Regions from separate parts of the Actinoplanes sp. NPDC049118 genome, predicted to be linked through region 2. Evidence: riboswitches for the same ligand, from Rfam matches in the RefSeq annotation. Region 2 holds a riboswitch; the other holds the start of a gene.

Region 1 (9,069 bases), on a different contig from region 2:
GGGTTCGACTCCCCGCAGCCACTCATGTCCAGCAGTACCGACGACGAGATAGGAAGGAGGTGGACCCGGTGACCGCGGTCCTCGTCTTGAACGCCGACCTCGGCCCGCTGCACCGGGTCACCCTCAAACACGCGATCCGGATGCTGTGCCGCAGGGTCGCCGAGATCCACGACGCCGAACCGGACCGGCTCATCGGCGTCTACCCGATGCCGAAGGTCGTCCGGCTCGTCGCCTACGTGGTGACCCGGTGGCGGCACAGCCGCGGCCCCGCCTGGTCCCGGCCCGGCGTGCTGGTCCGCGACGGCCGCCGCTGCGCCTACTGCGGCAAGGAGGCCTCGACCATCGACCACGTCCTGCCGCGCTCGCGCGGCGGAGCCAACACGTGGACCAACACCGTCGCCGCGTGCGGCCGGTGTAACCAGCGCAAGGGTGACCGGACCCCGGCCGAGGCCGGGATGCCGCTGCGAACCACTCCCTGGGTTCCCAGTTGGGCAGAGCTCACCACGCGCTGAGTAAGTCCGGGCCGCGGGAACCGCTACCCCCGCCGGCCCGGGCGATGCGAGCTGGTGCAACGGCAGCACACCCGGCTCTGACCCGGACGATGGAGGTTCGAATCCTCCGCTCGCAGCTCCCGCCCTCGTAGCCCAACGGCAGAGGCGACGGTCTGAGGGACCGTACAGTGCGCGTTCGAATCGCGCCGAGGGCACGCAACGCCGAACACACCATGCCCGGGTAGCCCAACTGGCAGGAGGCACCGCGCCCAGAACGCGGGCAGTGCAGGTTCGAATCCTGCTCCGGGTACGCAGCACGTTTATTGGGCCTGTAGCTCCAACTGGTAGAGCAGCGCTTTTGCACAGCGAAGGTTTGTCGGTTCGAATCCGACCGGGTCCACGATGTCGACGTAGCTCAGTGGTAGAGCATCCGCCTGTCGAGCGGAGGGCCGCGGGTTCGATTCCCGTCGTCGGCGCGCAAGGAGGGTTGGCCGAGTGGGAAGGCTGCGGCTTGCTACGCCGTCGACAGGGCCCAGGTCCTGCGGGGGTTCGATCCCCTCACCCTCCGCTTCGTCTCGCCGTGGCCCAGTTGGTAGGGGCGCCTCGCTGATAACGAGGAGGGCGCAGGTTCGACTCCTGCCGGCGAGACCAAGCCTCCATGGCTCAGCGGATAGAGCACCGGATTACGGATCCGGGGGTCCGAGGTTCGAATCCTCGTGGAGGCACGCAAGATCATCGGGATGTGGCGCGGCTTGGCAGCGCTCGCGGCTGGGGGCCGCGCGGTCGTCGGTTCGAATCCGGCCATCCCGACCAACGGGCTATGGCGCAGCTTGGTCAGCGCGCTCGCTTTGGGAGCGAGAGGACGTCGGTTCGAATCCGACTGGCCCGACGAAGCAGATGGCCGCGACACCCGGGTTAGCTACCGGGTCCCGCGGATCGACTGTGACCGCAACACCCTTGGAGGAGCCAGCCGAAAGTTGGCGCCGGCCGCCGTCTCGAAAACGGTTGGGGCTTTGCCGCCCGTGGCGGTTCGACCCCGCCCTCCTCCGCCTTGCGCCGTTAGCTCAGTCCGGTCAGAGCAGGGGCCTCTTAAGCCTCGGGTCCACAGTTCGAATCTGTGACGGCGTACAACATCCCCTGGTGGCTCAATCGGATCGAGCGGCGCCCTTCTAAGGCGACGGTTGCGGGTTCGAGTCCCGCCCAGGGGCCGAAATCACCTCCCGGTAGCTCAACGGAACAGAGCTGCGCGGTCCTAACGCGCGGGTTGCGGGTTCGAGTCCTGCCCGGGAGACAGCTCGCGCCGCGAGCATGGATGGTTATGCTCCGGACTTTTAATCCGGGGAGCAGGGTTCGAGTCCCTGGCGGCGTACCGCGGGGTGGAGCAGTCCGGTCCCCGCTCCCGTTCCGGTAGCTCAGTTGGTAGAGCGCCGCCTCGACAAGACGGAGGGCCCTGGTTCGAGTCCAGGCCGGAACACTTCTCAGCACCCTGGCGCGGTGGACGAACAGGTAGAGTCACCCGGCTTTCACCCGGGAAGGTGCGGGTTCGAGTCCCGTCCGCGCTGCGTATGCCCTGGTAGCTCAGCGGATAGAGCGGCCGAAAACGAAACGGCGGCACGGCGGGAGAGTTGCGGATGCACCGGGACCGGGCCAGTGGTGTAGAAGACCACGGGACAGGGAACCTCAGCCCCCGGCAGGGAAGCGCGTTGCCTCACCGTCGACACGGGGACGTGGGTTCGAATCCCACCCAGGGCACGACACGACGGTCACACACCTGCGGGCGCGCCGACGTTGGAGAGTCGGATCTGGCTGTAAACCAGGTGCCTCGGCTGAGGGGGTTCGAATCCCTCCGCCCGCACACACGTCCCACCGGCCGATCGGTCGCCGTGGGTATGCCTTCGTAGCTCAGCAGGACAGAGCGCGACGTTCCGAACGTCGAGGCCGCTGGTTCAAGTCCAGCCGGGGGCACGCAACACCGCCGGACCCGCGACCGCGGACCGGCGCGACGGCCTCGTGGCGTTCCCGGCGGAGCGCCCCGCCTGCAAAGCGGGTGACCCGATTCCGGTTCGACTCCGGGCGAGGCCTCGGCCATGCCATCCACTGAAGAGTTCCCGATCATCATCCGTTCGAAGCGTCGATGAACGCCGTGACGTCCCAGCCTGGAGCCTCCCGCTCAGCGCACTGCTCCCAGGCCTCGGCGCGCACTCCCCCGCATCCCCGCGTCGGCGAAGGGGTAGGAAATCCGCAACACAGCCGGAGCGTAGCCGTCGGATCCGCCGCCTGCGCACCGGCGGCGCGGCGGGTCAGACGGTGGCGGGCTCCGGGGACGGGCGCCACTGCTCCGAGCCGAAGACCTCGTATCGGATGCGCTCGTCCGGTACGCCGCGGCGGTGCAGGCCGGCGCGGACCGCCTGCATGAACGGGACCGGGCCGCAGAGGTAGACGTCGGCGTCCGGCGGCAGCGGGATCCCGGCGGTGTCGATCAGGCCGGGCCGCACGCCCGGCGCGTCGCCTGGCCGTTCGTACCAGACGACGCTGCGGAAGGAACGCAGCCGGGAGCCGTTGGCGGCCATCTCCGCGCGCAGCGGGTGCCGGTCCGGGCCGCGGTCGGCGTGCACCGCGGTGACGTCGCGGCCGGGTTGGGTACGCGCGACGTGATCCAGGATCGCCGCCATCGGCGTGACGCCGACCCCGGCGCTGATCAGGACCAGGGGCGTGTCGTTGTCGCGGAGCGTGAGCTCCCCGTACGGCTGGCTCAGCCGCAGCCTGCCACCCGCGTGGATGTGGTCGTGCAGGAAGCCGGAGACGATGCCGTCCGGCGCTCCGGCGGCGCCGCGGACCCGGCGTACGGTGATCCGCAGGCACCCGGAGGCTGCCGCCTGGGAGAGCGAGTACTGCCGCAGCTGCCGGCCCCCGCCGGGCAGGTCGGCGGCGACGGTGACGTACTGGCCGGGCCGGAAGGCCGGCGCGGGTCCGCCGTCGGCCGGGGCCAGCACGAACGAGATCGTGTCGTGTGCCTCGGCGATCCGGCTCAGCACCAGGTAGTCGCGCCAGGGGTCGGCGCCGTCGACACCGGCCTCGCCGTAGATCCGCGCCTCGCGGCCGATCAGCCGGGCGGCGAACAGCCAGTACACCTCGTCCCAAGCGGCGGCGACCGGCGGGGTGACCGCATCGCCGAGCACGGCCCGGACCGCGCCGAGCAGGTAGCGGCCGACCATCGTGTACTGCTCCGGTCGGACGCCCAGGGCGCAGTGCCGGTGCGCGATGCGTTCCACGAGGTGCTCGACGGCGACCTCGCCAGGTCCGGCGCCGATCAGGTGCGCGGCGAAGGCGGCCACCGCGCCGGCCAGCGCCTGCCGCTGCTCGCCGGTCGCCTGGGCGCCGCGGTTGAACAGGTGCAGCAGCTCCGGGTTCTCGCCGAGCATCGTCTCGTAGAAGACGTCGGTGATGGCGGGAAGGTTGGCGCCGACGACCGGCAGCGTGGCCTCGACGACCGGGGCACTGGTTGCGGACAGCATTGTTCCTCCAGGTGTGATGGTGGGAGCCGTTCAGCGGCGGCCGAGGCTGAGCAGCACCTGCCGCGTCGGCGGCGCGGCAAGGTCACCGACCGTGATCGGGTCGAGGGTCGTGTAGAAGGCCTCCTGCGCCCGGCGCAGCGCGCCGCGCAGGCGGCAGCCGGAGCTCAGCGGGCAGGCCGGCTCGCCGTCGCAGTCGACGACCTCGGTGGCGCCCTCGAGCTCGCGGACCAGGGCACCGATCGAGGCCGTGCCCGCACCGACGGCGAGGCGTACGCCGCCGTGCCGGCCGCGGACGGTCTCCAGCAGCCCGAGATGCTGCAGCCGCTGGACCACCTTGGCCAGGTGGTGGCGGGCGACCGCGAGGGAATCGGCCAGCTCGTCGACGGTGAGCAGGTCCGTGCGGGTCGCACCCAGCATGAGGATGCGCAGCCCGATGTCCGTGGATCGGTTGAGTCGCACGGACCGACCGTACCTAAACCGGAGTATGAGGTTCCTCTTTTATGGCCGGGATCACCGCGGCGGCTCAGGCGTCACGGGACCGGAGTGCGATCGCCCCCGCCACGATGGCCACGCCCGCGTACGCGGCGAGCACGCCGAGCCCCGACCACGGTCCCATGTGGGCCGTCGCGAAGTCCCGCGTCGTCTGGACGCTGAGGCCCGCGTCCATCGCTCAGCGCCATGAGCCCGGCCAGCACGCCGAACAGGGAGATCTGCACCATGTCGTCCGGCGGGATCTCGGGACCGATCTTGCCGGTACCCCTGATGGTGTAGTTGCCGTTCGCCTCGGTCACGCTCCCCCGTGTCCCCTCGCCCTTGTCGTGCTCGCCCTCGGGCATCGGCGGCTCGGGCATGGCCACCTCGTCGGTTCGCCACACCCCGGCCGTGGTCGGCGAGGAGACGGTGAAGACGCACGTGAGCCGGGTGCTGGGCAAGCTCGGGCTGCGGGACCGCACGCAGGCCGTGGTGGTGGCGTACGAGTCGGGCCTGATCGTGCCGGGCCGGCCGGCACGCCGTGGCGGGAATCCGACATAACCGGCGATGCGGCCCGGTGACCGGGTTCGGGTATTCTCGGCTGTCAGGTCGAGGGGCGCTGCGACGGGGTGAAACCCGCCACGCTCGGCCTGCTTTCTTCGACAAGGGCGCCTCCGATCACGGAGGTGGCTGGGTGAGCACGTCAAGTCAGGGCACTACTGCATCGCTGCGACAGCTGTTGGCCGAGCGCGTCGCGGTGCTGGACGGCGCCTGGGGCACGATGCTGCAGGACGCGAAGCTCACCGCCGCGGACTACCGCGGCGACCTGATCGTCGACCACCCGCGGGACGTCACCGGCGACCCGGACCTGCTCAACCTGACCCGGCCGGACGTGATCCTGGACGTGCACCGGCGGTACCTGGCCGCCGGCGCCGACATCACCACCACCAACACGTTCACGGCGACGAGCATCGGACAGGCCGACTACGGCCTCGAGTCTCTGGTTCGTGAGATGAACGTGCAGGGTGCGCGGCTGGCCCGGCAGGCGGCGGACGAGGTCGGCGGGCGGTTCGTCGCCGGATCGGTCGGGCCGCTGAACGTAACGCTGTCGCTGTCGCCCCGGGTCGAGGACCCGGCGTACCGCGCCGTCGACTTCGATCAGGTGCGCGCGGCGTACGCGGAGCAGATCTCGGCCCTGGCCGAGGGCGGCGTCGACCTGCTGCTCATCGAGACGATCTTCGACACGTTGAACGCGAAGGCGGCGATCGCCGCGGCCCGGGAGGTCGCGCCGCACCTGCCGCTCTGGATCTCCGTGACGATCGTCGACCTCAGCGGCCGGACCCTGTCCGGGCAGACCGTCGAGGCCTTCTGGCGCTCGATCGAGCGGGCCGAGCCGCTCATCGTCGGCGTGAACTGCTCGCTCGGCGCGGCCGAGATGCGCCCCCACGTCGCGGAGCTCGCCAAGGTCGCCGACGCGTACGTGGCGTGTCACCCCAACGCGGGCCTGCCGAACGCGTTCGGCGGCTACGACGAGACGCCGGAGGAGACCGCCGCCCTGGTCGGCGAGTTCGCCGCGTCGGGCATGGTCAACCTCGTCGGCGGCTGCTGCGGCACCTCGCCAGCACACATCGCCCGGATCGCCGCCGCGGTCGACGGGCTGGCGCCGCGGGCGATCGCTCCCCCGGCCGAGACCACCCGGTTCAGCGGGCTGGAGCCGTTCGCGATCGGGCCGGACACCGGGTTCGTGATGATCGGTGAGCGCACGAACGTCACCGGCTCGGCGAAGTTCCGCAGGCTCGTCGAGTCGGACGACTACCAAGGCGCGGTCGACGTGGCCCTCGAGCAGGTCCGCGGCGGCGCCAACCTGCTCGACGTGAACATGGACGCAGACCTGCTCGACAGCGAGCAGGCGATGACGACCTTCCTCAACCTGATCGCCACCGAGCCGGAGGTGGCCCGGATCCCGGTGATGATCGACAGCTCGAAGTGGACGGTCCTCGAGGCCGGCCTCAAGTGCGTGCAGGGCAAGGGCGTGGTCAACTCGATCAGCCTCAAGGAGGGCGAGGAGCCGTTCCTGGCGCAGGCGCGCCGGATCCGCGACTACGGCGCCGGCGTGGTGGTGATGGCCTTCGACGAGCAGGGCCAGGCGGACACCACCGAGCGCAAGGTGTCGATCTGCGGCCGGGCGTACGACCTGCTCGTGGAGCGGGCCGGCTTCGCGCCGCAGGACATCATCTTCGACCCGAACGTCCTCGCGGTCGCGACCGGCATCGCCGAGCACAACGGGTACGCGAAGGCGTTCATCGACGCCCTCCCGTTGATCAAGGCGCGCTGCCCGGGCGCCCGCACCAGCGGCGGAATCTCGAACCTGTCATTCTCCTTCCGCGGCAACGACGTGGTCCGCGAGGCCATGCACTCGGCGTTCCTGCTGCACGCGGTCCGCGCCGGGCTGGACATGGGCATCGTCAACGCCGGCCAGCTCGCCGTGTACGCCGACATCCCCGCGGACCTGCTGGAGCTGGTCGAGGACGTGCTCTTCGACCGGCGCACCGACGCCACCGACCGCCTGGTCACGTTCGCGTCGACCGTGACCGGCTCCGGCACCCGGCGCGAGGTCGACCTGTCCTGGCGCGAGGCGCCGGTGGCCGAGCGGCTGTCCTACGCGCTGGTGCACGGCATCGTCGACTTCATCGAGGAGGACACCGAGGAGGCCCGGAAGGGGCTGGCCCGGCCCCTCGAGGTGATCGAGGGGCCGCTGATGGACGGCATGAAGATCGTCGGCGACCTGTTCGGCGCCGGCAAGATGTTCCTGCCGCAGGTGGTCAAGAGCGCCCGGGTGATGAAGCGTTCGGTCGCCTACCTGGAACCGTTCATGGAGGCCGAGAAGGAGCAGGCCCGGCTCGCCGGCCGGGTCGACCCGGGCCGCGGGCAGGGCAGGGTCGTGCTCGCCACGGTCAAGGGCGACGTGCACGACATCGGCAAGAACATCGTCGGCGTGGTCCTGGGCTGCAACAACTACGAGGTCATCGACCTGGGCGTGATGGTGCCGGCGGCGAGGATCCTGGACACGGCCGTCGCCGAGGGCGCCGACGCGATCGGGCTCTCCGGACTGATCACGCCGTCGCTGGACGAGATGGTCGCGGTGGGCGCCGAGATGCAGCGCCGCGGCCTGAAGCTGCCGCTGCTGATCGGCGGGGCCACGACATCGCGCCAGCACACCGCCGTGCGCATCGCTCCCGCGTACGACGGGCCGACCGTGCACGTGCTCGACGCGTCCCGGGTCGTCGGCGTGGTCTCCGACCTGCTCGACGACGAGCGCGCCGAGCGGCTGGACACGGCCAACCGCATCGAGCAGCACCGGCTGCGCGAGGCGCACGCCAACCGGCACACCCAGCCGATGCTGACCCTGGCACAGGCCCGGGCCAACCGCGAGGAGGTCGACTTCGGCGACCTGCCGACGCCGGCGTTCACGGGCCTGCGTACCGTCGAGCCGGACCTGCCCGCGCTGCGCGAGATGATCGACTGGCAGTTCCTGTTCCTGGCCTGGGAGCTCAAGGGCCGGTTCCCGGCGATCCTGGACCAGCCGGTCGCCCGCGAGCTGTACGACGACGCGAACGCCCTGCTCGACGAGATCATCGCGAACGACTCGCTACAGGCGAAGGGCGTCTACGGCTACTGGCCCGCGCGCTCCGAGGGCGACGACATCGTCCTCGACAACGGTGTGCGCTTCGCGATGGTGCGCCAGCAGACGGTCAAGCCGGAGGGCCGCGAGAACCGCTGCCTGGCCGACTACGTGGCGCCGCAGGACGACCACCTGGGCGGCTTCGCGGTGACGATCCACGGCGCCGAGACCCTGGCCGCGCACTACGAGGCACAGCAGGACGACTACCGCGCGATCATGGTCAAGGCGCTGGCCGACCGTCTCGCCGAGGCGTTCGCCGAGTACATCCACCTGCGGGCCCGCCGCGACTGGTTCGAGCCGGACGCCGAGCCGGCGCTGGCGGACCTGCACGCGGAGCGCTTCCGCGGCATCCGGCCGGCGCTCGGCTACCCGGCCTGCCCGGACCACAGCGAGAAGCGGGAACTCTTCGACCTGCTGAAGGCGACCGAGCTAGGGCTGGCCCTGACGGAGTCCTTCGCGATGACGCCGGCCGCCAGCGTCAGCGGCCTGATCTTCGCCAACCCGGCGGCGAAGTACTTCACGGTGGGCCGCCTCGGCCGGGATCAGATCGAGGACTACGCGGCCCGCCGCGGCATGACCGTCGCCGACGTCGAGCGGTGGCTGCGACCGAACCTCGCCTACGAACCCGCGTAGCCGGCGCGGCCCTTGGCCGCAGCCTCCGGATCGTCCCAGGGCTGCGGCACATAGGGCGTCGCGTTACCCCAGCCCCATTTCGGTACGGGCGCATGCGCGATCACCTCGACACCCGGCTGGCTGTTGAACAGCGCGATCCGCGAGCCCCACTCCAGGTAGGAAAGGAACGCCTGGCGCACGTCCGGGTCGTCCGGCAGCAGCACCTCGTCGGCCGTGCGGGCCAGCCGGCTCACCCAGCGCTGCCGCTGCTCCTCGGTCAGTGCGCGGCCCCGGTGCG
Region 2 (9,069 bases):
GGAAGTCGCCGCCGAGGATGCGGCCGTACTCGCCCGAGTCGATCCAGCGGCGCAGCTCCGCCGCGCGGGCGACCGGCACCGGGTGGCTGCTCCACGCCGTCATGCCGATCTTGTGGATGCTGTCGCGGAGATCCCCGCCGCCCTGGTACTCGGCCGCCTGCTCCAGGAAGGCCGTGGTGTCGATCTGCGACAGGTCGCCACCGCCCGCGAGCTTCATCAGCAGGCGGATCGAGGCGGACGGGTCCTGGCCGGCGAGCAGGCCCGCGCGGTCCGCCGACAGCTCGGCCTTGCGCCACCACTCGTACATCGCCGCGATGATCGCCCGCAGCGCGATCGCGCCGATCGGGAGCCAGCTGACGTTCGCCGCCCACCTGGTCAGGATCACCATGATCGTCTTGTAGACCGCGTGGCCGCTGCGCACGTGGCCGATCTCGTGGCCGAGCAGCGCGCGCAGCTCGTCGTCGTCGAGCTTCTCGACCGCGCCGGTGGTGATGACGATGAACGGCTTGTCCATGCCGATCGCCTGGCCGTGGATCATCGGGGACTGCGAGACGTACAGCTCGGGCAGCCCGGCCACGTCGAGCGTCGTCGCGGCCTCGACGAAGCGCTGGTGTACGCGCGGGTACTGGCGGTGGTCGACGCGGATCGAGCCCGCCAGGTACGAGAGCCGGAAACCGCGCTCGTTCCACATGCCGAAGAACGCCTTCACCACGTCGTCGAAGCCGCGCAGTTCGCGCAGGGCGGTCAGCGCGCCACGGTCGGCGGGGTGTTCCCAGGCCCGGGAGCTGATGTCGGTCAGCGTGATCCGTTGCCGGGCCGGTCGATTCTCGTCGTCGATCGTCATGGGTTCCCTCCGCGACTCGGTCTCCTGCTCCGAGGCAAGCTTCGCGGTCGGGGCACCCCGGGCACATCGGCTCCGAGCGGGACTTCCGCGCTTTCGGATCAGACTTTCGGCCGACCCGGGGATTCCGGCGGTCCCTATGCCCGTCCGTTCAGTTCGTCGGCGCGGGCGAGCAGGGCCCGCCGCTCCGGCTCGGAGTGTGCCGCCGCGGCCGCCTGTTCGAAGAGGGCAACGGCACGGCCGGCGAAACCCGCGCGTGCGGTCAGGTCGGCCTCGGCGGCCATCGCGTACGGGTACCCGTCGAGGGCGCCACCGGCACGGGCCGCCGCGAGCAGCGACAGCCCGGTGTCCGGGCCGAACGCGTACCCGTGCGCCACCGCCCGATTCAGCGCGACCACCGGCGAGGGCAGGAGCCGCGCCAGTTCGTCGTAGAGCGCGGCGATCGCCGGCCAGTCGGCCGGCGTGCGGACGTGGCAGGCGGCGATGCGGGCCTGCAGCGCGTACTGGCCGCCCGTCGACGGCAGCAGCGCCAGCGCCTCGGCGATGGCCGCCCGATCCCAGCGGGACCGGTCCTGCTGGTCGAGCGTGCGCAGTTCGCCCGCGTCGTCGCGCCGCGCGGCACGCCGCGAGTGCTGCAGCAGGAACAGCGCCAGCAGCGCCCGGATCTCCGGCTCGCCGGGCATCAGCCGGTCGAGCAGCCGGGCCAGCCGGATCGCCTCGTCCGCGAAGGCGGCATCGCCGTCCGCGTCGTACCCCCGGGTGAACAGCAGATACAGCACCGCCAGCACGCCCGGAAGCCGCTCGGCCAGGGCGGAACCGACCGGCACCCGGTACGGGATCCCCGCGTCGGCGATCCTCGTCTTCGCCCGGGTCAGCCGCCGCGCCATGGTGGACTCGGTGACGAGGAAGGCGCGCGCGATGTCGCCGGTCGGCACTCCCGCGATGGTCCGCAGCGTCAGCGCGACCCGCGCCTCGAGCGGCAGCGCGGGATGGCAGCAGGTGAAGATCAGCCGCAACCGGTCGTCCACGACGCCCTCCTCGGCAACCGGCCCGGGCGCGGACGAGAGCATCGCCAGCTCCTCGAGCTTGCGGCGTTCGACGGTCGCGCGCCGCAGCACGTCGATCGCGCGGTTGCGCGCGACCGTCATCAGCCACCCGCCCGGATTCGCCGGCACTCCGTCTCGCGGCCAGCGTTCGAGGGCGAGCGTCAGCGCCTCCTGCGCGCAGTCCTCGGCCAGGGTCCAGTCGCCGGTGATCCGGATCAACGCGGCGACGATCCGCGGGCGCGACTCGGCACCCGCCTCGGCGACCGCCTGCCCGGCACTCATCGCGTCACGCGAACGGGCGCAGCTCGACGCGGCCGCTCCAGGCCATCGGGTGGGCGCGGGCGACCTCGATCGCCTCGTCCAGGTCTGCGCACTCGAGGATGTCGTAGCCCACGATCACCTCCTTGGTCTCGGCGAACGGGCCGTCGGAGAGGAGCAGTTCGCCGCCGCGGACCCGGACCGTGGTGGCCGCGGCCGGCGACGCGAGGACGTTGCCCTGCAGCCGGCGCCCCGCCGCGTCGTTCTCCGCCACCCACACGTCGATGTCGGGCAGCTGGGACTCGTCGGTCTCCGGCTCGGTGTCGGTGCAGACGAACATCAGGTACTTCATCTCGGCGCTCCCTTGCTTCGTGATCTCAACACCGTGACGAACGGGCGATCGGGTTCCGGACAGCTTCGGCCCGGCGATTTTCGATGTACCGATGTGCCACAGCTCACCATCGTCCCGGTCGGCCGCCGAGGAGAGGCGATCTTGAGGCGACGACGTTATGATGGCGGGACCCGGTCGAGAGGCGCTGCGACGGACCCCGGTCCGCCACGCTCGACCGCGGGCCAAAGACGAAAGGGCGCCTCCTCAAGAGGGGGTGCCCTTCTTCATGTCCGATCGACTTCAGCAGATCAACGGCGTCGACTTCGCCGTCGCCGACCTGTCCCTGGCCGCGTTCGGCCGGCACCAGATGCGCCTGGCCGAGCACGAGATGCCGGGCCTGATGTCGCTGCGCACCGAGTACGCGGGCCAGTTCCCGCTGCGAGGCGCCCGCATCGCCGGCTCGCTGCACATGACCATCCAGACCGCCGTGCTCATCGAGACGCTTGTCGCGCTCGGCGCGGACGTCCGCTGGGTCTCCTGCAACATCTTCTCGACCCAGGACGAGGCCGCCGCCGCGATCGTCGTCGGCCCCGAGGGCACCGTCGACGCCCCCACCGGCACCCCGGTCTTCGCCTGGAAGGGCGAGACGCTGGAGGAGTACTGGTGGTGCACGGAGCAGCTGTTCAACTTCGCCGACGGCCAGGGCCCCAACATGATCCTGGACGACGGCGGTGACGCCACCCTGCTCGTGCACAAGGGCGTCGAGTTCGAGAAGGCCGGCGCGGTCCCGCAGGCCACCGCGGACGACCACCACGAATACACGATCATCCTCGACACCCTGCGCCGCAGCCTGGCGTCGGACCCGCAGCGCTTCACGCGGATCGCCGCCGACACCCGCGGCGTCACCGAGGAGACCACCACCGGTGTGGCCCGGCTCTACAAGCTGGCCAAGGAGGGTGAGCTGCTCTTCCCGGCGATCAACGTCAACGACGCGGTCACCAAGAGCAAGTTCGACAACAAGTACGGCATCCGCCACTCGCTGGTCGACGGCCTCAACCGGGCCACCGACGTCATGCTCGGCGGCAAGCTCGCCGTGGTCTGCGGCTACGGCGACGTCGGCAAGGGCTCGGCCGAGACGCTGCGCGGCCAGGGCGCCCGGGTCGTCGTGACCGAGATCGACCCCATCTGCGCGCTGCAGGCGGCCATGGACGGCATGCAGGTCGTCCGCATCGAGGACGTCGTCTCCGAGGCCGACATCTTCATCACCACCACCGGTGGCCAGGACATCATCACGCCGGAGCACATGGCGGCGATGAAGCACAACGCGATCGTCGGCAACGTCGGTCACTTCGACGACGAGATCGACATGGCCGGCCTGGCCAAGGTCCCCGGCATCGAGAAGGTCGAGGTCAAGCCGCAGGTACACGAGTGGCGCTTCCCGGACGGGCATGCCGTGATCGTGCTCTCCGAGGGCCGCCTGATGAACCTGGGCAACGCCACCGGCCACCCCAGCTTCGTGATGTCGAACTCGTTCACCAACCAGGTCATGGCCCAGATCGAACTCTGGACCAAGCCCGGCGAGTACGAGAAGCAGGTCTTCGTGCTGCCGAAGCACCTGGACGAGAAGGTCGCCCGGCTGCACCTGGACGCCCTGGGCGTGCGGCTGACCGAGCTCACCAAGAAGCAGGCCGAGTACCTCGGCGTGCCGGTCGAGGGCCCGTACAAGCCGGACCACTACCGCTACTGATCGACGTCGGCCCAGGTCACCCGGTGACCTGGGCCGAATCGATCGCGGTCTCAGCCGGTGGCGAGGGCCGCCGCCCTGAGGACCGCCGATCGCGGGCTGGTCAGGACCGGGGTCGCCAGGTCGGCGAGTAGGCCGGCCGCGGGAGCCATGCTGGCCTGGGCCAGGACGATCACGTCCGCGGTGAGCCCGCGGCAGTGCACCGCCACCCGCCGCGCGTAGCCCTCCAGGTCGCCGGCCTCGAAGAGCGCCCACGCGTCCAGGCAGGGCGCGTCCACGATCTCGGCCGCGCCGGCCCCGCACTCCAGCAGGAGCGCGCGGGTGGGCGCGAGGGTCGACGCCACCGTGGCGACCACGGCGATGCGCCCGCCGACCGCGACGGCCTCCTCGGCCATCGGACGGTCGAGGCGCAGCACCGGCACCCCCACCGGGATGCGCTCCGCAGGCCCGCCGAGGGTCGAGCATGTGCACACCACGAGATCAGCACCCGAGTCGGCCAGCGAGCGCAGCCGCTCACCCAGCCGCTCGGCGACGGCGGAGTCGACTCCACGCTCCCTGGCGTCCGCCAGCAATCGCGCGTCCACCACGTGCAGATCACGCAGGCCGGGCGCCAGCTCCGCGACCAGACCGCGGAAGGTGGGCACGTGTGCGTCGGCCGTATGCAGAAAGCCGACGGTGGTCACGCCTCAGCATCCCACGTCACGGTCAGCCCTCCGTCACGATGACGTGCAGGCGGCGCGGGCCGTGTACGCCCTCGACGCGGTTGAGTTCGATGTCGCTGGTCGCGGACGGGCCGCTGATCCAGGTGAGCGGCCGGCGCGGATCGAGCCGGGCGATCGCCTGCGGCACCGACGCCACCACCTGGTCCGCGCGGACGACGCAGATGTGCAGGTCGGGCAGGAGGGAGATGATCCGGCGGCCCTGGTCGGGCGAGCCGTCCAGGACGATCGTGCCGGTCTCGGCGACGGCCACGGCGGCGGCGGTGAGGACCCCGCCGGCGACGGCGAGGGTGTCCGCGCTCAGGCCGTCGTCGGTCAGCACCTCGACCGAGCCGGGCAGCCAGGCCGGGTCGATGCCGGGCGGCACGATCAGCGGAGCCGGCGCCAGGCCGGCCACCGTCTCCGCGATCGAGACCCCGCGATGCACGACGGCCTTGTAGTCCTCGAGCCGGCGGACGAACAGGTCGAGATCGACCGGCCGGTCGCCGCGCCGGTAGCCGCGCGGGATCTCGGCGGCCGGCGCGGCGGCGCCGCCCAGCGCCGCGCGGATCCGGTCTAGCATCACGTCCCGGCCGCTCATCGCTTCGCCCACCAGTCCCGGAAGGTCTCCGGCGGCGGTTGCGGCAGGTCGCGGCTCGCGGTCCAGCCGTTGAACGGCGGCGGCAGGCGCCGCCCGGCGAGTCTGCCGAGCTTCGCGGCATGCTGCGCGGCCTGATACAGCCTCGGATGGTCCATCGTGTACGCCGCGGCGCCCATCAGGGCCCGCTCGGTACGCGGATGCGGTGCCTCGTTGCGCAGATGCACCAGGATCGAGGGGATGTCGATCTTCACCGGGCAGGCGTCGAAGCAGGCACCGCAGAGCGACGACGCGTACGGCAGGGAGGCGTTGTCCTCCACCCCGGTGAGCTGCGGCGACAGCACCGCCCCGATCGGGCCCGGATACACCGACCCGTACGCGTGCCCGCCGGTCCGCTCGTAGACCGGGCAGACGTTCAGGCAGGCCGAGCACCGGATGCAGTGCAGCGCCGGCCGCCCGACCTCGTCGGCGAGCACCGCGCTGCGCCCATTGTCGAGCAGCACGAGGTGGAAGCTCTGCGGCCCGTCGCCGGGCGTGACCCCGGTCCACATCGACGTGTACGGGTTCATCCGCTCGCCGGTCGACGCCCGCGGCAGCAGTTGCAGGAAGACCTCGAGGTCCTGCCAGGCCGGCACGAGCTTCTCGACGCCCATGACGGTGATCAGGGTCTCGGGCAGGGTCAGGCACATCCGCCCGTTGCCCTCGGACTCCAGCACGGCGAGGGTTCCGGTCTCGGCGATCGCGAAGTTCGCGCCGGACACCGCGACCTTCGTGCGCAGGAATGTCTCGCGCAGGTAGCGCCGGGCGGCCCCGGCCAGGACCACCGGCTCGTCGGTCAGGGCCGGGTCGACGCCGGGCATTTCGCGCAGGAAGATCTCGCGGATCTCGGCGCGGTTGCGGTGGATCGCCGGAACCAGGATGTGGCTGGGCCGGTCGTGTCCGAGCTGGACGATCAGCTCGGCCAGGTCCGTCTCGACCGGCTCGATCCCGGCCGCCTCGAGCGCCTCGTTGAGCCCGATCTCCTGGGTCGCCATCGACTTGACCTTGATGACCCGGTCGTGGCCGGTGGCCCGGACCAGCTCGGTGACGATCCGGTTGGCCTCGTTGGCGTCCGCGGCCCAGTGCACGACTCCGCCGGCCCGGGTGACGTTCTCCTCCAGCTGAAGCAGCAGCTCCGGGAGCCGGGCCATGGTGTCGGCCTTCAGGGCCGAGCCGGCCGCGCGCAGCTCCTGCCAGTCGGGCAGCTCGGCGACGACCGCGCCGGACTTCGCGCGGATCGTGTCGGTGGCGTGCCCGAGGTTGCGGCGCAGCTGGTCGTTGCCGAGCGCCTTGCGGGCGGCCGCCGGGAACGGCTCCTCGCCGCGCAGGTGCCCGACGCCGCGCGGCGCCGTCGTCGGCATACCCAGGAAGGTCATGTCTCCTCCGTAGCCGCGAGGATCTCCGCGAGGTGCACGGTCCGGACGGAGGCGTCGAGCCGGGACAGCCCGCCGCCGATGTGCATCAGGCAGGACGAGTCGCCGGCCGTGCAGACCTCCGCGCCGGTGTCGAGCACGTGCCGCAGCTTGTCGGCGAGCATCGCGGACGAGGTGTCGGCGTTCTTCAGCGCGAACGTGCCGCCGAAGCCGCAGCACTGCTCGGCCGCGGGCAGCTCGAGCAGCTCCAGCCCGCGCACGTTGCGCAGCAGTCGCAGCGGCTTGTCGCCGACCCGGAGCATCCGCAGCGAATGACAGGTCGGGTGGTAGGTGACCCGGTGCGGGTAGTACGCGCCGACGTCGTCGACGCCGAGCACGTCGACGAGCAGCTCGGACAGCTCGTACGTCCGCGCGGCGACGACCTCGGCGCGGGCGGCCAGCCCCTCGTCGCCCGCGGACCGGGCCACCACCGCGTGCTGGTGCCGCACCGAGCCGACGCACGATCCGGAGGGCGCGACCACCACCTCGTACGGCGCGAAGGTCCGCACGTGCCGCCGGACCAGCGGCAGCGCGTCCCGCCGGTAGCCGGTGTTGATGTGCATCTGCCCGCAGCAGGTCTGGGCGGCCGGGAAGTCCACCTCGTGGCCGAGGCGCTCCAGCAGCCGCACGGTCGCCTTGGCCGCGGCCGGGAACAGCGTGTCCGCCAGGCAGGTCACGAACAAGGCGATGCGCATGTCAGGCCTCCAGCCTGCGCTCGGCCGACCGCCACGCCGCCGCGTCGCCGCGCGGCTCGTAGCGCACGATCTGCTGAGTCTCCCGCAGGACGGCCCGCAGCGCCGGGAGACCACCGCCGATCACCCCGGCCGCGCGCGCCTGGACGAGCACGTTGCCCAGCGCGGTGGCCTCGACGGGGCCGGCCAGTACGGGCAGCCCGCAGGCGTCGGCGGTGAGCCGGCAGAGCAGTTCGTTGCGGGCGCCGCCGCCGACGATGTGCACGACGTCGACGTGCCGGCCGGAGAGCTCCTGGGCCTGGCGCACCGCACGCCGGTGTGCGAGCGCCAGGCTGTCCATGATGCACCGCACGACCTCGGCCGGCGAGGACGCGCCCCGGCCGCTCGCCGCGGTGAGCCGGCCGACCATGTCCCCCGGCGCCAGGAACACCGGGTCGTCGAGGTCGACGACGGCGCGGAAGGCGGGCACCGCGGCGGCCGCGCGCAGCAGCGCCGGCAGGTCCGGCGAGCCCCATTCCCGCAGGCACTCCTGCAGGGGCCAGAGCCCCATGACGTTGCGAAGGTAGCGCACGGTCCCGTCGACGCCACCCTCGTTGGTGAAGTTGGCCAGCCGGGACGCCTCGGTCAGCACCGGCGCGGGCAGCTCGACGCCGACCAGCGACCACGTGCCGCAGGAGATGTAGGCGAACTCCGGGCGGGTTGCGGGTACGCCGACCACCGCCGAGGCCGTGTCGTGCGAGCCGACGGCGATGACGTCGGGCGTGCCGATGCCGAGCTCCGGCAGCACCGGGCCGATGACCGTCCCCGGCGCGCGCAGCGGCGGGAACAGGTCGGGCCGGATGCCGAGCGAGGTCATCAGCTCGCCGGCCCACCCGCCGGTGCGCAGGTCGAGCAGCTGCGTCGTGGAGGCGTTGGTGAACTCGGCGCCCGCCTCGCCGGTCAGCCAGTACGCGATCAGGTCCGGAATCAGCAGCAGCCGCCGCGCCGCCTCCAGCTGCGGGGTCCCCGCGGCCGCCACAAGCTGATAGATCGTGTTGAACGGCAGCTTCTGCAGGCCGGTCAGCGCGTACAGCTTGTCCTCGCCGAGAAGGGCGGCGACCCGCTCCGGCACGCCGTCGGTGCGGGCGTCGCGGTAGTGCACGGGGTTGCCCAGCAGGGAGCCGGTCGCGTCGAGCAGCCCGTAGTCCACCGCCCACGAGTCGATGCCGATGCCGTCGACCGGCCCGGCGAGCCGGAGTCCCTCGAGGACACCGCGGTACAGGGCGAGGATGTCCCAGTGCAGCGTCCCGCCGGCCCGGACCGGTTCGTTGGCGAAGCGGTTGACCGCCGCGAGCGACACGGCGCCGGCCTCGACGCGGCCGACCATGACGCGGCCGCTGGACGCGCCGAGGTCGACCGCCGCGAACGTGT

What was found. A riboswitch is a leader RNA that binds a small molecule or an ion and turns the genes downstream of it on or off. The one in region 2 is predicted to bind S-adenosylhomocysteine.
Region 1: it holds a riboswitch for S-adenosylhomocysteine, as region 2 does, so the genes downstream of both, metH (methionine synthase) here and ahcY (adenosylhomocysteinase) in region 2, are expected to answer to the same signal.

What each region holds. Positions count from the first base shown of each region.
Region 1 covers NZ_JBEZDY010000011.1:112,983-122,051, reverse strand. The annotation lists tRNA gene AB0B58_RS19055 (tRNA-Gly) at 1-23, shown strand, start outside; gene AB0B58_RS19050 (HNH endonuclease) at 69-512, shown strand; tRNA gene AB0B58_RS19045 (tRNA-Gln) at 558-628, shown strand; tRNA gene AB0B58_RS19040 (tRNA-Leu) at 634-706, shown strand; tRNA gene AB0B58_RS19035 (tRNA-Leu) at 727-801, shown strand; tRNA gene AB0B58_RS19030 (tRNA-Ala) at 817-891, shown strand; tRNA gene AB0B58_RS19025 (tRNA-Asp) at 896-967, shown strand; tRNA gene AB0B58_RS19020 (tRNA-Ser) at 973-1,059, shown strand; tRNA gene AB0B58_RS19015 (tRNA-Ile) at 1,066-1,142, shown strand; tRNA gene AB0B58_RS19010 (tRNA-Arg) at 1,144-1,216, shown strand; tRNA gene AB0B58_RS19005 (tRNA-Pro) at 1,228-1,304, shown strand; tRNA gene AB0B58_RS19000 (tRNA-Pro) at 1,306-1,380, shown strand; tRNA gene AB0B58_RS18995 (tRNA-Ser) at 1,451-1,540, shown strand; tRNA gene AB0B58_RS18990 (tRNA-Lys) at 1,545-1,619, shown strand; tRNA gene AB0B58_RS18985 (tRNA-Arg) at 1,626-1,699, shown strand; tRNA gene AB0B58_RS18980 (tRNA-Arg) at 1,709-1,782, shown strand; tRNA gene AB0B58_RS18975 (tRNA-Lys) at 1,789-1,860, shown strand; tRNA gene AB0B58_RS18970 (tRNA-Val) at 1,893-1,965, shown strand; tRNA gene AB0B58_RS18965 (tRNA-Glu) at 1,980-2,053, shown strand; tRNA gene AB0B58_RS18960 (tRNA-Tyr) at 2,265-2,346, shown strand; tRNA gene AB0B58_RS18955 (tRNA-Arg) at 2,383-2,456, shown strand; tRNA gene AB0B58_RS18950 (tRNA-Cys) at 2,496-2,573, shown strand; gene AB0B58_RS18945 (globin domain-containing protein) at 2,792-4,006, opposite strand; gene AB0B58_RS18940 (Rrf2 family transcriptional regulator) at 4,037-4,465, opposite strand; gene AB0B58_RS18935 (hypothetical protein) at 4,530-4,673, opposite strand; partial or broken gene AB0B58_RS18930 (LuxR C-terminal-related transcriptional regulator) at 4,889-5,038, shown strand; S-adenosyl-L-homocysteine riboswitch at 5,083-5,158, shown strand; gene metH (methionine synthase) at 5,217-8,792, shown strand; gene AB0B58_RS18920 (CDGSH iron-sulfur domain-containing protein) at 8,777-9,069, opposite strand, start outside.
Region 2 covers NZ_JBEZDY010000037.1:51,328-60,396, forward strand. The annotation lists gene AB0B58_RS38160 (M48 family metallopeptidase) at 1-844, opposite strand, end outside; gene AB0B58_RS38165 (sigma-70 family RNA polymerase sigma factor) at 979-2,169, opposite strand; gene AB0B58_RS38170 (YciI family protein) at 2,174-2,485, opposite strand; S-adenosyl-L-homocysteine riboswitch at 2,668-2,745, shown strand; gene ahcY (adenosylhomocysteinase) at 2,763-4,223, shown strand; gene AB0B58_RS38180 (aspartate/glutamate racemase family protein) at 4,274-4,903, opposite strand; gene AB0B58_RS38185 (LUD domain-containing protein) at 4,926-5,519, opposite strand; gene AB0B58_RS38190 (lactate utilization protein B) at 5,516-6,931, opposite strand; gene AB0B58_RS38195 ((Fe-S)-binding protein) at 6,928-7,662, opposite strand; gene AB0B58_RS38200 (rhamnulokinase family protein) at 7,664-9,069, opposite strand, start outside.